DNA from 3 places in the Agarivorans gilvus genome. Region 2 is predicted to be linked to each of the others. Evidence: predicted binding sites of a transcription regulator. Region 2 holds the regulator's gene; each other region holds the start of a gene.
The links. Region 2 encodes FliA, which starts transcription of late flagellar genes. Its sites were predicted from a motif close to CTAAAGNTNNNNNNNNNNNNGCCGATA; they were not measured.
Positions count from the first base shown of each region.

Region 1: the regulator FliA is predicted to act here: its motif matches at 3,524-3,550, upstream of AR383_RS02555 (flagellar protein MotY).
Region 3: the regulator FliA is predicted to act here: its motif matches at 1,959-1,985, upstream of AR383_RS20120 (VC2046/SO_2500 family protein).

Region 1 is NZ_CP013021.1:533,211-539,715, reverse strand. Features, by position in the region: gene AR383_RS02570 (AAA family ATPase) at 1-1,396, opposite strand, end outside; gene AR383_RS02565 (Na+/H+ antiporter family protein) at 1,462-2,787, opposite strand; gene rnt (ribonuclease T) at 2,796-3,458, opposite strand; gene AR383_RS02555 (flagellar protein MotY) at 3,579-4,448, shown strand; gene AR383_RS02550 (hypothetical protein) at 5,127-5,786, shown strand.
Region 2 is NZ_CP013021.1:1,104,999-1,111,503, reverse strand. Features, by position in the region: gene flhF (flagellar biosynthesis protein FlhF) at 1-1,190, shown strand, start outside; gene AR383_RS05250 (MinD/ParA family protein) at 1,180-2,073, shown strand; gene AR383_RS05245 (RNA polymerase sigma factor FliA) at 2,066-2,785, shown strand; gene cheY (chemotaxis response regulator CheY) at 2,913-3,296, shown strand; gene AR383_RS05235 (protein phosphatase CheZ) at 3,310-4,050, shown strand; gene AR383_RS05230 (chemotaxis protein CheA) at 4,062-6,179, shown strand; gene AR383_RS05225 (protein-glutamate methylesterase/protein-glutamine glutaminase) at 6,204-6,505, shown strand, end outside.
Region 3 is NZ_CP013021.1:4,208,832-4,215,336, forward strand. Features, by position in the region: gene AR383_RS20100 (tetratricopeptide repeat protein) at 1-205, opposite strand, end outside; gene AR383_RS20105 (response regulator) at 271-1,218, opposite strand; cyclic di-GMP riboswitch class I at 1,391-1,474, shown strand; tRNA gene AR383_RS20115 (tRNA-Tyr) at 1,763-1,846, opposite strand; gene AR383_RS20120 (VC2046/SO_2500 family protein) at 2,010-2,537, shown strand; gene purU (formyltetrahydrofolate deformylase) at 2,534-3,370, opposite strand; gene AR383_RS20130 (YchJ family protein) at 3,398-3,766, opposite strand; partial or broken gene AR383_RS22740 (SEC-C metal-binding domain-containing protein) at 3,809-3,862, opposite strand; gene AR383_RS20135 (DUF3369 domain-containing protein) at 3,970-5,436, opposite strand; gene cobT (nicotinate-nucleotide--dimethylbenzimidazole phosphoribosyltransferase) at 5,573-6,505, shown strand, end outside.

The sequences.
Region 1 (6,505 bases), 570 kb from region 2:
AGCCATGGATAATCATCATCGATTTTGCATGAATATTCCCCGCTAGCTCGGCTTTGCGCTCCACATCCATGAAATCGCCATCGCCTTGGAAAACATTGGCAGTGATCCTGATGGGCTCACCGAAGGAGTGCCCCAGACCATTGAAGTCGATCACCGACAAACCGTTAATCTGGCCAACTCGCGAGCCGCTTAAGTTAATTTGGGTTTGTCTATCTTTATAAGACAAGTCGCTAAATAGTTGTTGGCCGTTTATGTGTTGGGCAAGAGAATCTAAGGCCTGCTCAAAGCCTTGGGCATCTTGGCTTAAGCCTAAGTGTTGAATAAGGCGAAGAGGTTTCATGACTTCAGCCATATTCAAGCTCAGTAGCTGTTGATGTTCACATAAAAAGGCGGCTCGTTGCAGTACGGGGTAGTAGAGAGGCTCAACTAAAGGTGCTAATTCTTCACGCTGGAGTTGCCAATTTATTTGGCTGAGGTAGGCCGAAAAGTTGTCATCGCTTGCCACTAAATCCAAAGGTAGTTCGGTTTCAATGAGACATTGCGAGGCCAGCTCTGGGTCTAGTTGATAAAGGTCAGCAATGGCATTTGCATTACCGGTAATGATCAATTTGGTTGAAATGGCTAAGTCTTGCGCTTGCCACAAACGTTGATGACCAGCCAATTTGTCCCAGCTGAAGGTGGCGGTTTTCAAGCAGCTTTTTAACTCAAACCAAAGGTTTGCCTCTGCCAGTATGTCATCGGCATTTACCACTAAAATACCCGAGGCCGCTTTCGCGATTAAACCGAGATTAAGCTGTTCCAAGCCTGCCATTTGACCACTTGCTGGCATCAGCTGTTCGCCAAATAGCTGCTGGCGGTTGAACTGGTGGCAATAAAGTAGCTCATTGCTACTACGCCATACTTTTATACCAGCCTCTGGTGACATGGCTTGCGGCTGGGTTTGCACGTATTGCTTTAAGGCTGTTAATGCCTGATACAGCGCGGTTGTTTGTTCGCCTTCAAATTGCTCAAGCAAATCTGCTAGCGCCTGCTCCCATGAGCGTTCGGCGGTGGCAAGGCGCTGTTGCTCTAGGGTTTGTTGAATGCTGAGATACTGTTGTTCACTTAGTGACAGGCAAACAGCTTTGCTAGGAGTATTAGGGCTGAAAATAAGGGCGTAGGCAGTGGCTACTGTCTGTGACTTCGGCGAAAGCTGGGCAAAGATCTCTGGTAAATCAAAAAAACTTGCGGCTTGGCACACCAAAAAAGGCTGAGCAGACCTCGTTGTCGCAAAAAACTCGATGCTGGCTTTAAGCCGAGGAAGCAACTGAGGCCATTGTTGGCTGGATGACAGTTGCAGTTCGCTTAACGAATATTGCGGGCTCAGCATTTCTAAGGGTAGGGCGTGTTCAGTCAATTTGTGTTTCCATTTAGCAAGCGTGCTTTTAAGTATTTTTGTTAGTTAAAACAAACCATTAAAATTTATAAGACAATAGCTGCAATCCAACCAAAAACCAATAACGGCAGGTTAAAATGCAAGAAGGTTGGCACTACAGTATCCCAGATATGGTCGTGTTGCCCGTCACTATTTAAACCCGCTGTTGGGCCAAGTGTTGAATCAGATGCGGGCGAGCCGGCATCACCCAATGCTGCAGCGGTACCAACAAGGGCAACCGTGGCTAGTTCAGAAAAACCTAAAGATAGCGCAAGCGGTACATAAATCGCAGCAATAATAGGAATGGTTGAGAATGACGAGCCGATCCCCATGGTGATCAATAGGCCCATTAATAACAATACTGCTGCCGCAAAGGCCTTGTTGCTACCGAGAATTTGCTCAGCGCTAGCCACCAAATCGGGCACGCCGCCGCTAGCTTTCATCACACTGGCAAAACCATTTGCTGCAATCATGATAAAACCAATCAAGGCCATTAGTTTAACGCCTTCAATAAACAAGTCTTGGCTGTTTTGCGGGCGGATCCCCGAGGCGGTAGTGAGCATTAAAAAGCCGGCTAAAGCACCAATAATAATAGAGCCGGTATAAACGTTGATGGCCAATGCCGCTACGATAATAGCGATATTCATCATACTACGGACCGCGCTAGGCGTGGTCACGGGCTCACTATGCACTAATACATCACGCTCGACATGCTGATATTGACGAGGCTTTCGGTATGACACAAAAATCGCCAGTAACAAGCCTAACACCATGCCAAGGGCTGGAATAGTCATCGCTAGTGGCAATTGGCTTTGCTCTATGTTTAAGCCAGCGCTAGTAATATTGCCGTAGAGCAATTGATTTAAGAAGATACTACCAAAGCCATAGGGCAGCCACATATAGGTGGTAACAAGGCCAAAGGTAATACAACAGGCAATAATACGTCGGTCTAGATTCAGTTGATTAAACGCAGCAGTGAGTGGCGGAATTAAAATAGGAATAAAGGCGATATGCACCGGTACTAGGTTTTGCGAGCATACCGCCATAATAATAATGGCACCCAACATCATCCACTTTACTAGTGACAAATGGGTCTCACGATGTTGCTCCACATTACGAATAATTTTGTGTGCTATTAAGTCAGTAAGGCCACTGCGCGAAATTGCTACCGCAAAGGCGCCTAATAAGGCGTAGCTTAGGGCGATTTCAGCACCGTCACCTAAACCGCCTTCAAAAGCCTTGATAGTATCACTCAGGCTTAGCCCTGAGAGTAAACCACCTAATAATGCGCTCACCGTCAGTGCAATAATAACGTTAACCTTAAGTAGGCTCAGCACCAGCATCAAACATACGGATAATACGACGGGGTTGATTAATAGGCTCATGCTTGTTCATTCTGTTCTGAAGGTTGGGGGAGAGGCCAGCCACCTAGGCTTTGCCATTTATTAACGATTAAGCAGAAAAGCTCTGCGGTTTTTTCAGCATCGTATAGGGCTGAGTGCGCCTCTTGATTACTGAATTCTAATCCGGCCTCACGGCAAGCCTTAGCTAATACCGTTTGGCCTAGCGCCAAGGCGCTAATACTGGTGGTATCAAAGCTCACAAAAGGGTGAAACGGATTACGTTTAATATTACAACGCTCTACCGCCGCATTGAAAAAGCCCATATCAAAAGCGGCATTGTGCGCCACCATTACTGCACGATTACAACCATGGGCCTTCAAGGCTTTACGGATCGGCTTAAACATTTCTTTTAAGGCATGTTCTTCGCTTACCGCTCCACGTAAGGGGTTATGGGGGTCGATACCGGTAAAGTCTAGCGCGGCCTGCTCTAAGTTAGCCCCTTCAAAAGGCTCTACATTAAATTGAATTTTTTGTAGTACCTCCAGCTCCCCCGCTGAATTAAAGGTAAGCAAGCAAGCGGCAATCTCCAACATGGCGTCGGTTTTTGGATTAAAGCCTGCGGTTTCTATGTCGATAACGACAGGGTAATAGCCGCGAAATCGGCTAGACATTAACTGAGTCGTGTGTTCTGTAATGGTCATAATGTGGGAAACTGAAAATAGAAGCGCGCATTATTACAAAAGCTGCAAAGAATCGCGAATTTGCTTTAAAGAATATCGAGGATGGGCCGATAATTTATCGAGAAGAGAGGATTTTTGCGAATGAAACGTTACTTAGTGCTGCCTTTTGTTATCTGCGCTATCTCTGCCCAGGCTAGCGTGCGTACCTATACCGCACCGTTGGATGATTCTACATGGGTAATGTCTAGCCAGTCGCCGATTGAGTGTCGTATGGACCACATTATTCCATCGTTTGGGGTGGCTAGCTTTGTGAGCCGCGCGTCCAAACAGGTTAATCTAGATTTTTATCTGGATATGTATCGTATTAGCGCTGAAACTCATCAAGTCTCCTTACGCAGTGTGCCACCACGCTGGAAACCCGGTGCTAGCGTGAAAAAAATCAGCGAACTATCTTTTTACCAGCAGTTTGACGGTTATGTAAACGAGCAGCCCGCCTGGCAGATGCTTAGTGAATTAGAAGACGGTAATGTGCCGACGTTTTACTTTAACGATTGGTATGCCAATAGCACCACTACAGCGGTGGGTATTTCTTCTATTAACTTCAAACAACAATACGATGAATTTATCAAGTGCGTAGGGCGCTTGTTGCCGTATTCTTTCGAGGATATTGCCTTTACCGTATTAAGTTATCAGTCTAACAGTGACGAGTTAACCGCACGTTCAAAACAGCGCTTGCAGCTAATTGGCGACTATGTAAAACACGATCCGAATATTGATGTGGTGTTAGTGGACGCCTACACCGACAGTTATGGCGGCAAATGGATCAATCAAGAGCTCTCAGAAAAACGCGCCAATATGGTCAAAGACTACTTTAGATCTAACGGTTTAGATGAAAGTGCCATTGATGTGTCAGGTCATGGCGAACGCCGTCATGTTGCCACAAACGCCACACCTTTAGGCCGAGAACGTAACCGCCGCGTGGTGATTTCTCTAGGTAAAGATTTACTTTAATTTCCTTTCTTGAGTTATTTAAGGCTGGCTAAGTTCGCATAAAACAAGAATGTTGCTAGTCGCCTTAGCACAGTAAAAAGCAGCTTGTTAGCTGCTTTTTTTGTGGGTGAGAGTGGGGTTTGGCTGCTTAAGCTTACGGCGTAGTGTGAGTGATGTAGTTGGTTTTATTGGTTTTTTGAGCCGTGGTCTAGGTTAAGTGTTGGGGAAAGGTGTTAGTGTGTGGCGATTTTAGAATGGGTGTCTGATTTATTTAATCTCTGATTTATTTAATCGAAGCATTCCCCCCAGCCACAGCCAAGTCACAGTCTAGTTTTTGCGTACCAATCTAAGTTTGGTGATTTCGTAAAAATGCTTCACCAAATCCATCAGCCCAATCTACGATACCAGCGATTATGTCAAAGCGGGGCTTTGGTGGGTTAATTCCTCCAGCATATAGTAGACCGACACTAGTTCGATGGAGCGTCCGAACTGATTCTGCTTTTTGTACAGCATATTCTAGGTAGCCTTTATCAATTTTTGGCTTAACTTCTAAAACAGTTCAACAAATGCAATCAAGAAAAAGTACATTTAGGGCTGATTTTATTAGAGATAAATGTTTTGGTGAGTAAGTTATCACTTGTGGTGATTGCGGTTGTATTGATATTATTCGCAGTAATTAATGTTATCTAGGATTGATACATGGCAAACTCAACACTAGCAACGGACACTCGTTATAAACATAAGCTGCATGACGCAGAGCCCTTAAAATTTTTTATTGCGCTTATGGATCTAAAACCATTTCAGAATGAGCTCACTAATGAACCAAAAGCGTTAGTCATTCTTTCAGGCATAGCAATGTACAGAAGTCTTCCCCGTCAAAGGCAGATGCATTTGCTGCAAGAGATTCTTGCTCTTCCCAATAAAAGGTTATCTGGCCATCTTTATGGAATTGTGGGCCAGTTTACAGCTAACACTGCTTGGCACCCTTGGTCTATGACTGCCAAAGAACTTCAGTCTTATTTTGCTAGCAACAAAGCTGTCTCTGATGCACTAACTGAGGCTGGCTTCGGAACACCAAGCGTAAGTGCTGCAGCAGTTGTTGGCGGCATTTATGGAGGGTTAACATTAGGGCTTGGAGGCCAAGCTTCAGCAACTGCTGCCTCAGCTGCCACATCAAACCCTTTGCTGGAAGTTGCAAAGAAACTAGGGCTAAAAGGAAGAATAACCAAAATCGGCGGTCGAATGCTCGGCGTATTTGTTATCGCCGTAATTGGATTAAATATGTGCGCCACAACCAGTGCAAAACAGGCAAAAAAAGAGTTGGCGCTTAGAGGAATGCTAGATTTGGCTGATTACTAATGATTTGGTTTATATTTGGGCTCGTTGTTGGTGTCCCTCTTTTGCATCTATATGTAAAAAAGACTTTTACCTCGAAGGCAGAAGGGACGCTTTCTATGGAAGACATAAGGCGATTCCCTATCGTCATTGCGCTACTTTGTGCATCCATTCTAACTTCAGTTATTAGGTTGACCCTTGGATATGAAAGTTTGCTGATATTCATCGGTGCATTAGCTAGCTCTTACCTAGTAGCCTTCATTTATAGCAAGAATAACCTAAGGGCTAAGAGTGACTCTTAAACGATTGATCGTAACTTTGCTTCTAGTCGCGTTTAGCACTGCCTGTGGGTCTAAAAGCAAAACCCTAACTTGCGACATTGAGACGCTTGATGGAAGCGCAGTTATCCCCTCAATAAGGCAATTTGGCAATGACACTAAGTATGATGTTGAATTAGAACTAGAGGAACACTGGGTAAATCTTTCTGTTGGTGTAATTAGAGACGAGCATGAGTCAACGTTATACGCAGCCTCAAATAAGGCTTCCAATGCTAAGGATAGGCTTGAGTTGACACATAAAGAATATCAGCGAGTATGGGCTGAGGACATGTTCCATAAGGTAGATTTAGTTTCGTCAGAAAGAAGTCACTGGGTCGATATCGAGAGTCGGACATCTATATGGAATGTCCGACTTGGAGATAACTCAAACACTTCGACCATAGGCTTGTGGGCAGTGGTTGATGG
Region 2 (6,505 bases):
CTCAGCAGAAAAGTCATGATTTTGACGAAAATGCCAGCTTAAAAGATAACTTAACTAACTTCATGCAGCGCCACCAAAAGCGTCAGCAAGAAAATTTACAGCAAAGTCAGTTTCAGCAGCAGGCGCAGCGCCCACGTAGTGTTCAGGCTCCTCGCTCCTTAGGCCAGCAGCAGGCGTGGTCGCAACCACAGGGCGCTTTGTCTAGCGCCAATAAATCGATTAATTCAAATAAATTGCATAGTGCTCAAGCTCCGGCTAATAACGAGCTCGGAGAGCTTAAAAAAGAAATGGCGGCGATGCGTAAGTTATTAGAGCATCAAGTATCAGGTTTAATGTGGCAAGAAGTGGAACGCCAAGAGCCGGTGCGTGCAATGTTAATTAGACAATTGCAGCTGTTAGGTTTTGATGAAGACATGGCCGATCAAGTGGCTGGCTATATTCCAGAAGAGCTGGGTGTTCAAGAAGGCTGGCAGCACATTCAAGAGCTTTTGGCGCACCAGTTGCCAGTAGGGCAAGACGAAATTCTATCTCAAGGCGGAGCTGTGGCTCTTTTAGGTCCTACTGGGGTGGGCAAAACCACCACCATCGCCAAGTTGGCAGCGCAGTTTGCCATGCGCCACGGCGCAGAAAGTGTCGCCATGATTACCACTGATACCTATCGAATTGGCGCTCACGAACAGCTTGCGACTTACGGAAAGATTATGGGCTGTGCTGTACGCATCGCCAATGATGAAGAAGAATTATCGCAGTTGTTATACCAGTTTAAAGACAAAAAGCTGGTATTAATTGATACCGCGGGGATGAGTCAACGCGATCTACGTTTACATGAGCAGCTCGACAAATTGGTAAAAAATAGTCGTGTAAAGATCCGCCATTATTTGGTGATGTCAGCTAATGCGCAACGTCGCGTAATTGAAGAAACGGTCAATCAATTTCAGCGAATTCCTCTGGCTGGTACCATACTTACCAAACTAGATGAAAGTCTGGCATTGGGAGAAGTGTTAAATGTGACCTTGCGTCATGCCTTGCCAATAAGTTACGTTACCCACGGGCAGCAAGTGCCAGAAGATATTGCTGTAGCTGAGCCACAGAAACTTATCGAGCAAGCTTTATCAGTAGTGGATAAGCAAACACAGCAACATTTTTGGTTTAGTGAAACCGAACAACAAAAGGTTTCTGATGTATTCTAAAAACAATGGTTTTGACCAGGCTAGCGGCTTACGAATGATGCAACAAAAAAATAATGTAAAAGTGATTGCCGTAACCGGCGGCAAAGGGGGCGTTGGTAAAACCAATGTCACTTTGAATATGGGTATAGCAATGGCCGCTCAGGGTAAGCGAGTGATGGTGCTCGATGCCGACTTGGGCTTGGCAAATGTTGACGTATTATTGGGTTTGCGGGTAACTAAAAACCTGTCACATGTGCTTTCTGGGGAATGCACATTAGATGAAGTATTGGTAGAAGGGCCGAACGGCGTTTTAATTGCTCCTGCCACCTCAGGTACTCAATCTATGGTTGAATTAAGCCCAGCGGAACACGTTGGTCTGATTCGAGCATTTAGTAGCATGAAAACTCCCATCGATGTGTTGTTAGTGGATACCGCAGCCGGTATCTCTGACATGGTGTTAAGTTTTGCCAAAGCTTCGCAAGATATTTTGGTAGTAGTGTGCGATGAACCTACGTCGATAACCGATGCCTACGCTTTAATTAAATTATTATCTAACCAGCACGGTGTTTATAAATTTAAAGTGGTCGCTAATATGGTGCGCAGCTTGCGCGAAGGGCAAGAGCTATTTGCCAAATTGACTCGAGTCACCGACCGTTTCCTAGATGCTACACTTGAGTTGGTGTCGTGTATTCCTTATGACAATAACGTACGTTTAGCGGTGAGAAAGCAACGGGTTGTGGTAGAAGCCTACCCTAAATCTCCAGCCTCGCTAGCGTTTCGCTCTTTGGCGAGTAAAGCCTGTACTTGGCCAATACCCGATCAGGCGGGTGGTCATTTAGAATTTTTTATCGAGAATCTTCTCGAGTTTGGACAACGCAAAAATAGAGAACAGCTTAGTGAATAAAGTTGCCGCTTATGCCAGCGCGAACGACACTAATCTTTTGGTGGAGCGCCACGCAAATTTGGTTAAACGTATCGCCCATCACCTGATGGCGCGGCTACCGGCGAGTGTGCTTGTAGATGATTTAATTCAATCGGGAATGATAGGGCTGATTGAAGCGGCTCGTAATTTCGATGGTTCTAAAGGCGCCAGCTTTGAAACCTATGCGGGCATTAGAATTCGTGGGGCAATGCTCGATGAAATTCGTCGAGGCGATTGGGTGCCGCGTTCGGTGCATAAGAATAGCCGCGCTATTAGCGATGCCATTGCCGCTGTAGAAAAACAGAAAAACGGCGATGCAAAAGATGCCGAAGTAGCTGAAAAGCTAGGCGTGAGCTTAAGCGAATATCACGCCATGTTAGCTGACGTGAACTGCGGACGAATTTTAGGTATTGACGACTTAGGTGTGAGTGAAGATGTTATATCTAATGAAGAGAGCCGCGAGCAAAATCGTCCCTTTGAAGGCTTCGCCAATCAGCGTTTTCAGCAATCTTTAGCTGAGTGCATTAAAGGTTTACCCGAGCGAGAGGCCTTAGTGCTTTCACTGTATTATGACGAAGAACTAAATCTGAAAGAAATTGGTGAAGTTTTGAGCGTTAGCGAATCGAGAGTGAGTCAAATTCATAGTCAGGCCTTAGCGCGTGTTAAAACGCGAATGCGAGATTGGACACAATAGAGCAATTCATCCTTACAATTATGATAAAAGATGGACTAAAATTGTGTTTATTAAGGCATAATATATTTATTACATAAAGTTTTAGCCTATGTTTAGGCTTGCAAAAACATCCTGCTGGGGAAGTACCTTGGATAAAAATATGAAAATTCTGGTTGTTGATGACTTTTCAACAATGAGAAGGATTATTAAAAACTTGCTAAGAGATCTTGGTTTCAACAATACGCATGAAGCTGATGATGGTAATACTGCATTACCCATGCTTAAAGGAGGTGACTTCGAGTTTGTTGTCACTGACTGGAATATGCCGGGCATGGAAGGCATCGATCTGCTGAAAAATATTCGAGCAGACGAAAGTTTGGCTCACCTTCCTGTGTTGATGGTGACTGCCGAAGCGAAGCGCGAACAAATTATTGAAGCAGCGCAAGCTGGTGTAAATGGCTACATTGTTAAGCCGTTTACTGCTGCCACTCTAAAAGAGAAGTTAGATAAGATTTTCGAAAGATTACAATAATAAAGGATGCTGCGTGAGCACAGAGACTCCGATTATTTCATTAGCTGATGCCAAGAATTTGGTGGGGCTACTTGAAGAAGGAAATGTCGCCGAGGCGAATCAACTTGTGAGTGAGCTTTGTGCTCCCAAAGCCAATTTATTATTTGATAAGGTTGGGCAGCTCACCCGTCAACTTCATGATTCATTAAATGAATTTAAGCTCGATATTCGAATTAATGAGTTAGCCAATCAAGAAATCCCAGACGCTAAAGAGCGTTTGAATTATGTGATTGAAATGACCGACCAAGCGGCAAATAAAACCATGGATGCGGTAGAATCAGGTTTGCCAATTGCTGATCAATTAACCAATGAAATCAATAATATTATGCCAATATGGCAAAGTTTGATGGAAAGGCGAATTGAGATTGGTCAGTTTAAAGCGCTATGTCACCAAATCGATATTTTCCTCAACAGTTCTTCAGTTAATGCCGATAAACTAAGACATATGTTAACTGAAATACTGATGGCCCAAGACTTCCAAGACCTGACCGGGCAAATGATTCGTAAAGTGATCACTTTGGTTCAAGAGGTTGAAGAAAGCTTAGTCGAAATGCTGACTTTATTTGGTAATGAAAAAGTAGAAGCCACAGCGAGCCAAAAGCCAAGTAAATCGGCTATTGAAGCTGAAGGGCCAATTATCAATAAAGAGCAAAGAGACGATGTGGTTAACGGTCAGGATGACGTTGACGATTTATTGTCTAGTTTAGGATTTTAAGGGAGTAGCGCATGTCGTTTGATGTAGATGAAGACATCTTACAAGACTTTCTCGTTGAAGCGGCCGAGATCCTTGAGCAGCTATCTGAGCAGCTAGTTGATTTGGAAAAGCGCCCAGATGATAGTGATTTACTTAATGCTATTTTCCGTGGTTTCCATACGGTAAAAGGTGGCGCAGGATTTTTATCATTAACTGAATTAGTCGATGTTTGTCATGGCGCAGAGAACGTGTTTGACACTCTGCGTAATGGTGGAAGGCGTGTTTCTTCTGAATTAATGGATGTTATTCTCGAAGCTCTTGACACGGTCAACGATATGTTTGCTCAGGTTCAAGCTCGTGAAGAGCTTACTCCTGCCTCGCCAGAAATTATTGAACGACTACATCAATTGGCTAAACCAGCATCTGCCGATGCTACAGAGCCAGAACCAGAGCCAGAACCTGAGCCTGAGCCAGAACCCGTTAATGAAGTCTCAGATACATCGAATATTGATGAAATTACCGATGACGAATTTGAGCGCTTACTAGATGAACTGCATGGAACCGCGTCGCCAAGTGCGCCAGTTGCTCCTGCTAAGCCCAGTGACACCTCTGCCGCGAGCTCGACGGATAGTGGTGACATTTCCGACGAAGAGTTTGAGAAATTGCTCGACGAGCTGCATGGCACTAAAGCGCCTGGAGCTGCGCCTAAAGCACCGGCAAAAGCTGATACGCCTGCTACACCTGCAGCGGCTAACAATAGCGATGAAATTGACGACGATGAATTTGAGCGTCTGCTAGATCAACTGCATGGAGCAGGTAAAGCTCCAGAAGCTAAACCTGCTGCAGCCAAACCAGCACCGGCTGCCAGTTCAAACGCTAAACCCGCTAGCCCAGCGCCAGTGGCTATACCTGCTCCCAGTAAACCCGAGCCCGTTGCGGCTAAGGCTGAACCGGCTAAGGCGAAGCAAGCCGCTCCTCATGGTGAAACAACGGTACGGGTAGACACTCGCACCCTTGATGAAATCATGAATATGGTGGGTGAGTTGGTATTGGTGCGCAACCGTTTAGTTAGTCTTGGCTTAAATAGCAACGATGAAGAAATGTCTAAAGCCACTGCAAACTTGGATGTCGTGACAGCCGATTTGCAAGGGGCGGTAATGAAAACGCGAATGCAGCCAATCAAGAAGGTGTTTGGTCGCTTCCCTCGTGTGGTACGTGATTTAGCACGTAGCTTGAAAAAGGACATTAACCTTGAGTTAGTGGGTGAAGATACCGATTTAGATAAAAACTTGGTAGAGGCCTTAGCCGATCCTTTGGTTCACTTGGTACGTAACTCTGTTGACCATGGTATTGAAATGCCCGACGACCGTGTTGCAGCAGGTAAACCTAGAACCGGTGTTATCCGTTTATCGGCTTCTCAAGAAGGTGACCACATCTTACTAATGATTGAAGATGATGGCGCAGGTATGAATGCCGAGAAGTTAAAATCAATCGCTATTTCGCGCGGTGTATTAGATGCCGATGCGGCGGCGAGAATGTCGGATAAAGATGCCTACAGTTTAATTTTTGCGCCTGGCTTTTCCACCAAAACAGAAATTTCGGATATTTCTGGCCGCGGTGTGGGTATGGATGTGGTTAAAACCAGCATTACGCAATTAAATGGTACGGTGGATATTGACTCAGCTATGGGTAAAGGCACCACTTTGCAAATTAAAGTGCCTTTAACTCTCGCTATTCTGCCGACCTTAATGGTAGATGTGGGTAAACAAACCTTTGCTTTACCACTAACCAGTGTCAACGAAATATTTAATTTAGATTTAACTAAAACCAATGTGGTTGATGGCCAAGAAACGGTCATCGTTCGCGACAAAGCTATTCCTTTGTTCTATTTGCAAGATTGGTTGAATCGTAACGGTCGAGTTGGTGAGCGAGTATCACAAGGGCACGTTGTAGTTGTGCAAATTGGTCCTCAGCAAGTGGGTTTTGTTGTTGATAACTTAATTGGCCAAGAAGAAGTGGTGATTAAGGCTCTCGATCAATTGTTACAAGGCACCCCCGGTATGGCGGGAGCAACAATTACCAGTGATGGTCGAATTGCACTAATACTCGATATTCCCAGCTTACTGAAACGCTACGCTCGAAAAATGTAAGCGTTATCTTAAGAAGAATTTAGCATGGCAATAAAAGTATTAGTTGTTGATGACTCGAGTTTTTTTCGGCGAAGAGTCAGCGAAATTATTAACGCTGACCCTTCACTCGAGGTTATTGATACTGCAAAAAATGGTCAAGAAGCCATTGAAATGGTTGGGCGCTTAAAGCCTGATGTAATTACAATGGACATAGAAATGCCAGTGATGGATGGGATAACGGCCGTAAAGCAAATTATGGCCAAGCATCCTACACCCGTGCTGATGTTTTCCTCGCTCACTCATGAAGGCGCCAAGGCAACCTTAGATGCACTTGAAGCCGGTGCTCT
Region 3 (6,505 bases), 1.3 Mb from region 2:
TTAAGGTAAGGAAGGTGTCGGGTAATAGCTCTCCGCTGACTTTGTTCGGGGTGTCTAATAAACCGTCGTGGCTATCAAAAAGCAGCCGTTTGGCCTTGTTTAACTCGCCTTTGGTGGCGTGGACTCGAGCCTGACTAATGCCTTCAAAAGCATCAAAGTTGAAGTCATCATCTTTACCTTCTTCACGTCTGGCGTGAAATAACACTGAATTCACTTCTTGTAATAAGCGGTTTTTTCTATATAAATCATCTTCGCTTTGCGCTTCATCAATCAGGCTGCGAACATAGTTACATAGGTGATGGGGCCACGGTGAATAGAGCGGCGCGCCAGTTGTAAGATGGTAGAAAAGGTTTCTTTGGCTAGGGTGAGATCGCCGGACTCCATGGCTAACTCGGCAAGCAATTGTTGTCGCTCTAAGCTGTTTACCGCTAGTTTAGATGCTTTAAGTACGGTGTCTAGGGCTTTATCTAGTTCACCCTCGGCTCGGTAAGCGCGAGCCAACCAATCGTAGGCGGTAAGTAACAGCGGGCTTTCTGCCACTGAGCGATTTAAGGTTTCAATGGCATTTTTGTTGTCATTTAACAGTAAATACACCCGTCCTAAAGTGGCTTTAGCCCATGTTTGTTTGCGCTCTTTTAATATTTCTTCTAAAGCGTCTTTAGCTGCGCTGTATTCCTCTAGCGCAATTTGCGCTTCCACTCGCAGGTTTCGGCAATAATTACTGTAGCGGCTGTCTTGTTTGATTTGTTCATCGCACAGTTCGATAACTTTGTGATACTTTTTTTCGGCTAAGGCTTGGTATATGCCGCGGAGGCTTTGACGTTTTAGGTTGGCGCGGGCTAAACGGTTGTGCAGTTGAAACTGAGAAAACGGTTTGGTGATAAATTCATCTGGTTCCATTTCTAGCGCACTCAACACCATGCTTTTGTTGTTATCACCACTAATAATGAAAAATAGAGCATCCACATCCAACAGTTTACTAACACGCAGTTCTTCAAGCAGCTGGCCGCCATTTTTACCGGTTCCCAAATTGTAATCGACCAATAAAATATCAAACTTACGTTTACGGCAGGCTTTTACCGCAGCTTCACCGGTATTAGCAAAATATACATCAGTTGCGCCAAAGTTTTGCAGCATGGCTTTTAGCATTACTTGAAAGGCTCGTTGATCATCAACAATGAGTATCTTCTTGTCGCTGTAATTATATTGCGTCGCCATTACTGAGTTTTTTATCCTTTTTACTCGCTTAGGTATAAGCTGCTTGCCGCCAAACAAAGTAGTGTAAGTATAGACAGTTAGCTCAACAATAGTATCGTCTATTAACCCTTGCAAAACTAGCCTTGGTTGATTTAATATTAAGCGGTTGGTAAGGCTTCTGGTCGTATCAACGCTGAGTCAAAGCCAAACTTGGAGTGATCCAAGGTCGGAAAGTTACAGGTCTTAAGAGTTTTCTTAAGATGGCTGGACCGCCTTAGTTGAGTAGTAAATTAAACCCTTTAGGTTTCATTTGCTGCTTAGTAAGTTAGTCTATTTACCGTTTATTACTTTCCGTATTTGGTTGGAACGCCAAGCTGATATTTAGCTTGGCGTATTTGTTTCTGCCGCCGCAATTTTTTTCTTTTCTTGTTTATTCTTGTTCTGCGCTTCCATTGCTGCCTAAGTCGTGCGGTTTTGTTTATCTTGTTAATTGCAGACCAAGTGGTACTAAACCGAATTTTAGGCATAAAAAAAGACATCTTAAAGATGTCTTTTTTTATCAATATGGTGGAGGGAGGTGGATTCGAACCACCGAAGCTTTCGCGACAGATTTACAATCTGTTCCCTTTGGCCACTCGGGAACCCCTCCTGCTTGTGGGGCGGAATATTACCAGAACTTAGGGGGCTGTAAAGTAAAAATCGCAACATTTTCTGTTGAGACGAACTGTTTGCTTATTATCTGTTCGCTTGCGCTGGAATAGCTAAAGTTTTGTTCAATAAAACCGATATAGAAGAGGTAATCGGAGGACGAAATGTTAGTTGATAAAATTAGAAACAATAGCTTATGTGACGAGCTGCAGTTGGGCGATACGCTCAACCAAAGTGCTGCGCATGGCCAACGTGCTCGTTTTCAACTACTACTGAGTATGCTGAGTCAAAACGTTTGTGATCAAGCGCAATTCTCTATGATTAAGCAGGCTCCAACGCAAATTGAACAGGACTTGCGTAGCCGTTTTCAACTTCCTGTTAGTCGCCCATTAAAGGCGCAAGCCGATGAATATGCTGTTCAAGCTAGATGGAGTGAATCACTTCAAGCCGGCGATGTGGCGAAGATAAGATTAGAACAGGCCTTGGGGGGCTATGCCGCTTGTGCCGAAGAGAAGGTTGATGGACTGGCCGAAGAAGTGATTAACAATCTAGATTTATTAACTCGTCTAAAGCACCAACTCAGCCAACCGGAACAAAGTGATATTAATACTGAAGTTAGTGGAGTAGAAATGTATAAAATACTAAGTGACTTTGATTACTCTAAGCCACTTAGCGTACGGTACTTTAATTAACGGAACACCACTGTGCGGTTGCCGTAAACAAATACTTTTTCATCGAGTACTTGCTGCAAAGCTTTACTCAATACCGCTTTTTCAACGTCTCGACCTGCTTTGGCCATTTCTTCTGCGCTGTAGGTATGATCTACATGAATCACATGCTGCTCAACAATTGGACCTTCATCTAAATCGTTGTTCACAAAGTGGGCGGTAGCGCCGATGATTTTCACCCCACGATCGTAGGCCTGTTGGTAGGGTTTTGCCCCAATAAATGCCGGTAAGAACGAGTGGTGAATATTGAGGATTTTATTGCTAAAAGCTTCAACAAAAGCAGGGGTAAGAATACGCATGTACTTAGCCAATACCACGTAATCAGGTTGGTATTGCTGTACTACTTCAATCACCTGTTGCTCATGTTCTTCTCGGCTGAGGTCCACGTGAGTAATGTGATGGAAGGGAATATCAAACCTCTCAGTGAGCTGACGTAAGCTGTCATAGTTACCCACCACGGCAGCAATTTCTACGTCCATATCACCATACACGGCTTTCATGAGTAAATCGCCCAAGCAGTGAGCTTCTTTGGTGACCATAATCACGATGCGTTTGCGCCCGGCGCTTTCTAAGCGACGGATACTGCCTGTAGGCAAGGCGTTGTCTAAATCGGCCAACAGTGTTTGGTCGTTAAAGTAACCTTCAAGTTCGGTGCGCATAAAAAAGCGATTTGCTTGATGATCTACGAACTCATTATTTTTAATAATGTTAAGTTGGTGTTTGGCACAGATGTTAGTGATGGTTGAAATCAAACCTTTCGCATCTGGGCATTCGGTTAATAGAATTTTTCTTTGCATGATCTTTTCGATTTTTCTACTTTAAAGTTAGGATTTGTTACAGCACTGCTTAAACTTTTTACCGCTGCCACAGGGGCACATTGAATTGCGCTCGAGGGCTTTAGGCGCAAATTCACCATCGGTATAAAACCAGCGCCCTGCGACTTTTTTGAAGTTAGAGCGCTCGTGCAAAATTTGCAGTTGTTGGTTCTCTCGGTAGTAGGCTTTAAACTCAACCATGCCATCTTGGCCATTAACAAAGTCACTACTGAACACAATCGTTAATTTTTCCCACTGTCCTAGATCTTCTGGCTGAGAAGGCACAGGTGGCTCTGCGCCTTGCCGATAGTCTGGATGATGGCTTTGCCAAAGGTAGCGAGCGTTACCCAGTGCAAAGGCACTGTAGCGAGAACGCATTAATTGCTCGCAGCTAACTGGTATTGATGTACCGTCGATAAATGGCTGACAGCAATGCGTAAATTCTACGCCGCTGCCGCAAGGGCAAAGCAACACGGGGATCCCTCAAATTTAATAAAGGCGAAGTGTAGCAAGAAGCAACAAATAAGGCAGCTGTAAATTGCGCAGTTGCCTTAGTTGAAGCCTAACTATGAGGCCTTTTTTTAGTGTTTAACCAAAAATGTGGCTAGTTGTGGGTCTATTCGTTGCCCTGTAGCCTGTTGCAGTTGTTGAGTGAAGTTCGCTTGGTGAGCGTGTTCGGCATAAAACACCGCGAGTGCAACAATACGTGCGTAAAGGTGAATCGTGTCTCCGGCTAAACCTAAAGGCAGGCCACTTCCATCCCAGTTTTCCCTATATTGGTAAGCAACGATGAGTGCATTATTGATTTGTTGCTGGACCGCTGATGATTTTAGATGTTCGGGAAGGGCGTAGTGCTCGGCGATGCATTTCCAGCGCTCTGCGCTTAATAAACTACAGTTTAGCACCACGTCAGGCAGACCTAATTGGCTTAAATCGTAGAACGCAGCCACTTGACTGAGCTGTTCTGCCTCCTCAGAGCTCAAGCCCGCTTGAACAGCAAGTTGTTGAGTTTGTTGCTGCACAATATGCAAGTGTTCATCGCTGGCTGGCGGTTGTTGTATTGCCTGGTAAACCATGTCTAGTAGTTGTAACTGCCCATAGGCCAGTTGGCGTTGTAGCAGGCGGTTTTCCATGCGTATGGCTGTGGCTTGAATATACAGTTCTAAGGGTTCAAATTGAGGGGCTTGGTTTTCTTGCCAACCTTCAACATAAAATAGTAGCGGATGCAGCTGTCCATTAGCCAAATAGAACACACTTTTTCCTTGCTGGTGCACATGCTCGCGTTGCTCTAAGGCTTGGCGCAGCATCGCTTGTATTAGCTGGGGAAAATCCTCCAGTTGACGGCAATCTTGCAGCTCGGCTAGTGTCCCCTGGCTATGCAATACTCGCAATTGACGATGGCATAAAGCTAAAGCGAAACCACTAAGTGCTTGATGGGGGAGCTGTTTAGTTAGCTGCTTCGTTATTTCCTGATAAACACTACTGGCTAAGTGTTGTTCATCATGGCAGTTGGCGACAACGCTAGAGGAATGAATAGCGGCTCGCAGGTTGTTTTGTTGTAGGTGCAATTCGCTAATTTCTTGGTAGGCGCGCAGTGAGGCGCACATTAGCGTATCGAGATTAACATCGCTTAATTCGGTTTTATTTTTATAGTCGCTAACATCATAGCGCCGTATCACTTCTCTAATCGGGGCTAAGCCGGGTTGCCCAGTACGTAAAATCAAGCGAATATCGTGGTTATTAAGGCGTTCGCGAATATCGTCAATCAGTTTGAGTCCAGCATCATCACTTTCCATCACCACATCAACTAGAGCGATAGCTACGTCTGCATGTTGGCGGAGTAATTCAAAGGCTTCTGCCGCATTATAAGCATCGATGAAGCTGAGCTTGCGTTGTTGGTAGGAAAAATTATTAAGGACTAATTTGGTGACGGTGTGCATTTCGCTATCGTCATCGACGATTAGTACTTTCCAGGGACTAGGTTCGCTGGAAAGGCTCTCAATATCATCGTCATCATCAAACAGGAATAGTTCAGAACTATCGCTCATAACAAGCTCCTAACGATTGGTCGGTCCGCATGAGTCAGTATAGTAAATACTGATGTCCTTTCTGATATTTTTCTTAAAAGCGGCCAATAAACAGGTTAAGCTTAGCGCATTGCCAAAATACTGCTAGGAAATTGATTTGCATAACAAATTTATCATCGAGGCGCTAGATGAGGGCTTAGCCGAAGCGCTGATGGAAAAAATTAATTTAAAAACTAAGCCTCCCGGCTCACTCGGCGTGTTGGAGGCTTTGGCTTGCCAACTAGGGCAAATTCAGCAGACCTTGAGTCCCCAAATTTGCCAACCTAAGATGATTGTATTTGCCTCCGACCATGGCATAGCCTTGGAGGGCGTTAGCGCTTTTCCACAAGAGGTAACCGCGCAAATGGTACAAAACTACCTTGCTGGCGGGGCCGCGGTAAATGTGTTTTGTCGCCAACATGCTATTGCGCTTGAAATTGTGGATCTTGGGGTTAAAAACTTGCCAGCGGCTGAAGGCTTGGTGAGTCGCAAGGTTGCCGAATCCACTCAAAGCTTTTTGCAGGCCGATGCGATGACGCCTGCTCAGTGTCAGCAGGCGATATCGGTAGGTGCCGAGCGGGTAAGCTTGGCGGCCAAACAGGGCTCCAATGTGGTCGCCTTTGGTGAAATGGGTATTGCCAATACTGCTAGTGCTGCTGCCGTAATGGCTGGGTGTTTGAATATTGATGTGGCAGAGTGTGTTGGTCGTGGTACCGGGCTAGATGATAAGGGCCTGCAACATAAAACTGCCGTTTTGCAACAGGCTATGGCTTATCATCAAGGTGAGCATACTCCAGAGCAGTGGCTGGCCAAGGTTGGTGGTTTTGAGTTAGCGGCTATGGTTGGCGCAATGTTGCAAGCCGCACAACTACGGATGACTATCATGGTGGACGGTTTTATTTGTTCTGCTGCGGCCTTGGTTGCCAGCCAGATTGCGCCGTTGGTGACCCAATACATGGTGTTTTGCCATCAAAGTGCCGAACAAGCTCATCAACGTTTATTAGATGTGCTAGGTGCTAATCCGCTGTTGGGCCTAGCGCTACGTTTAGGA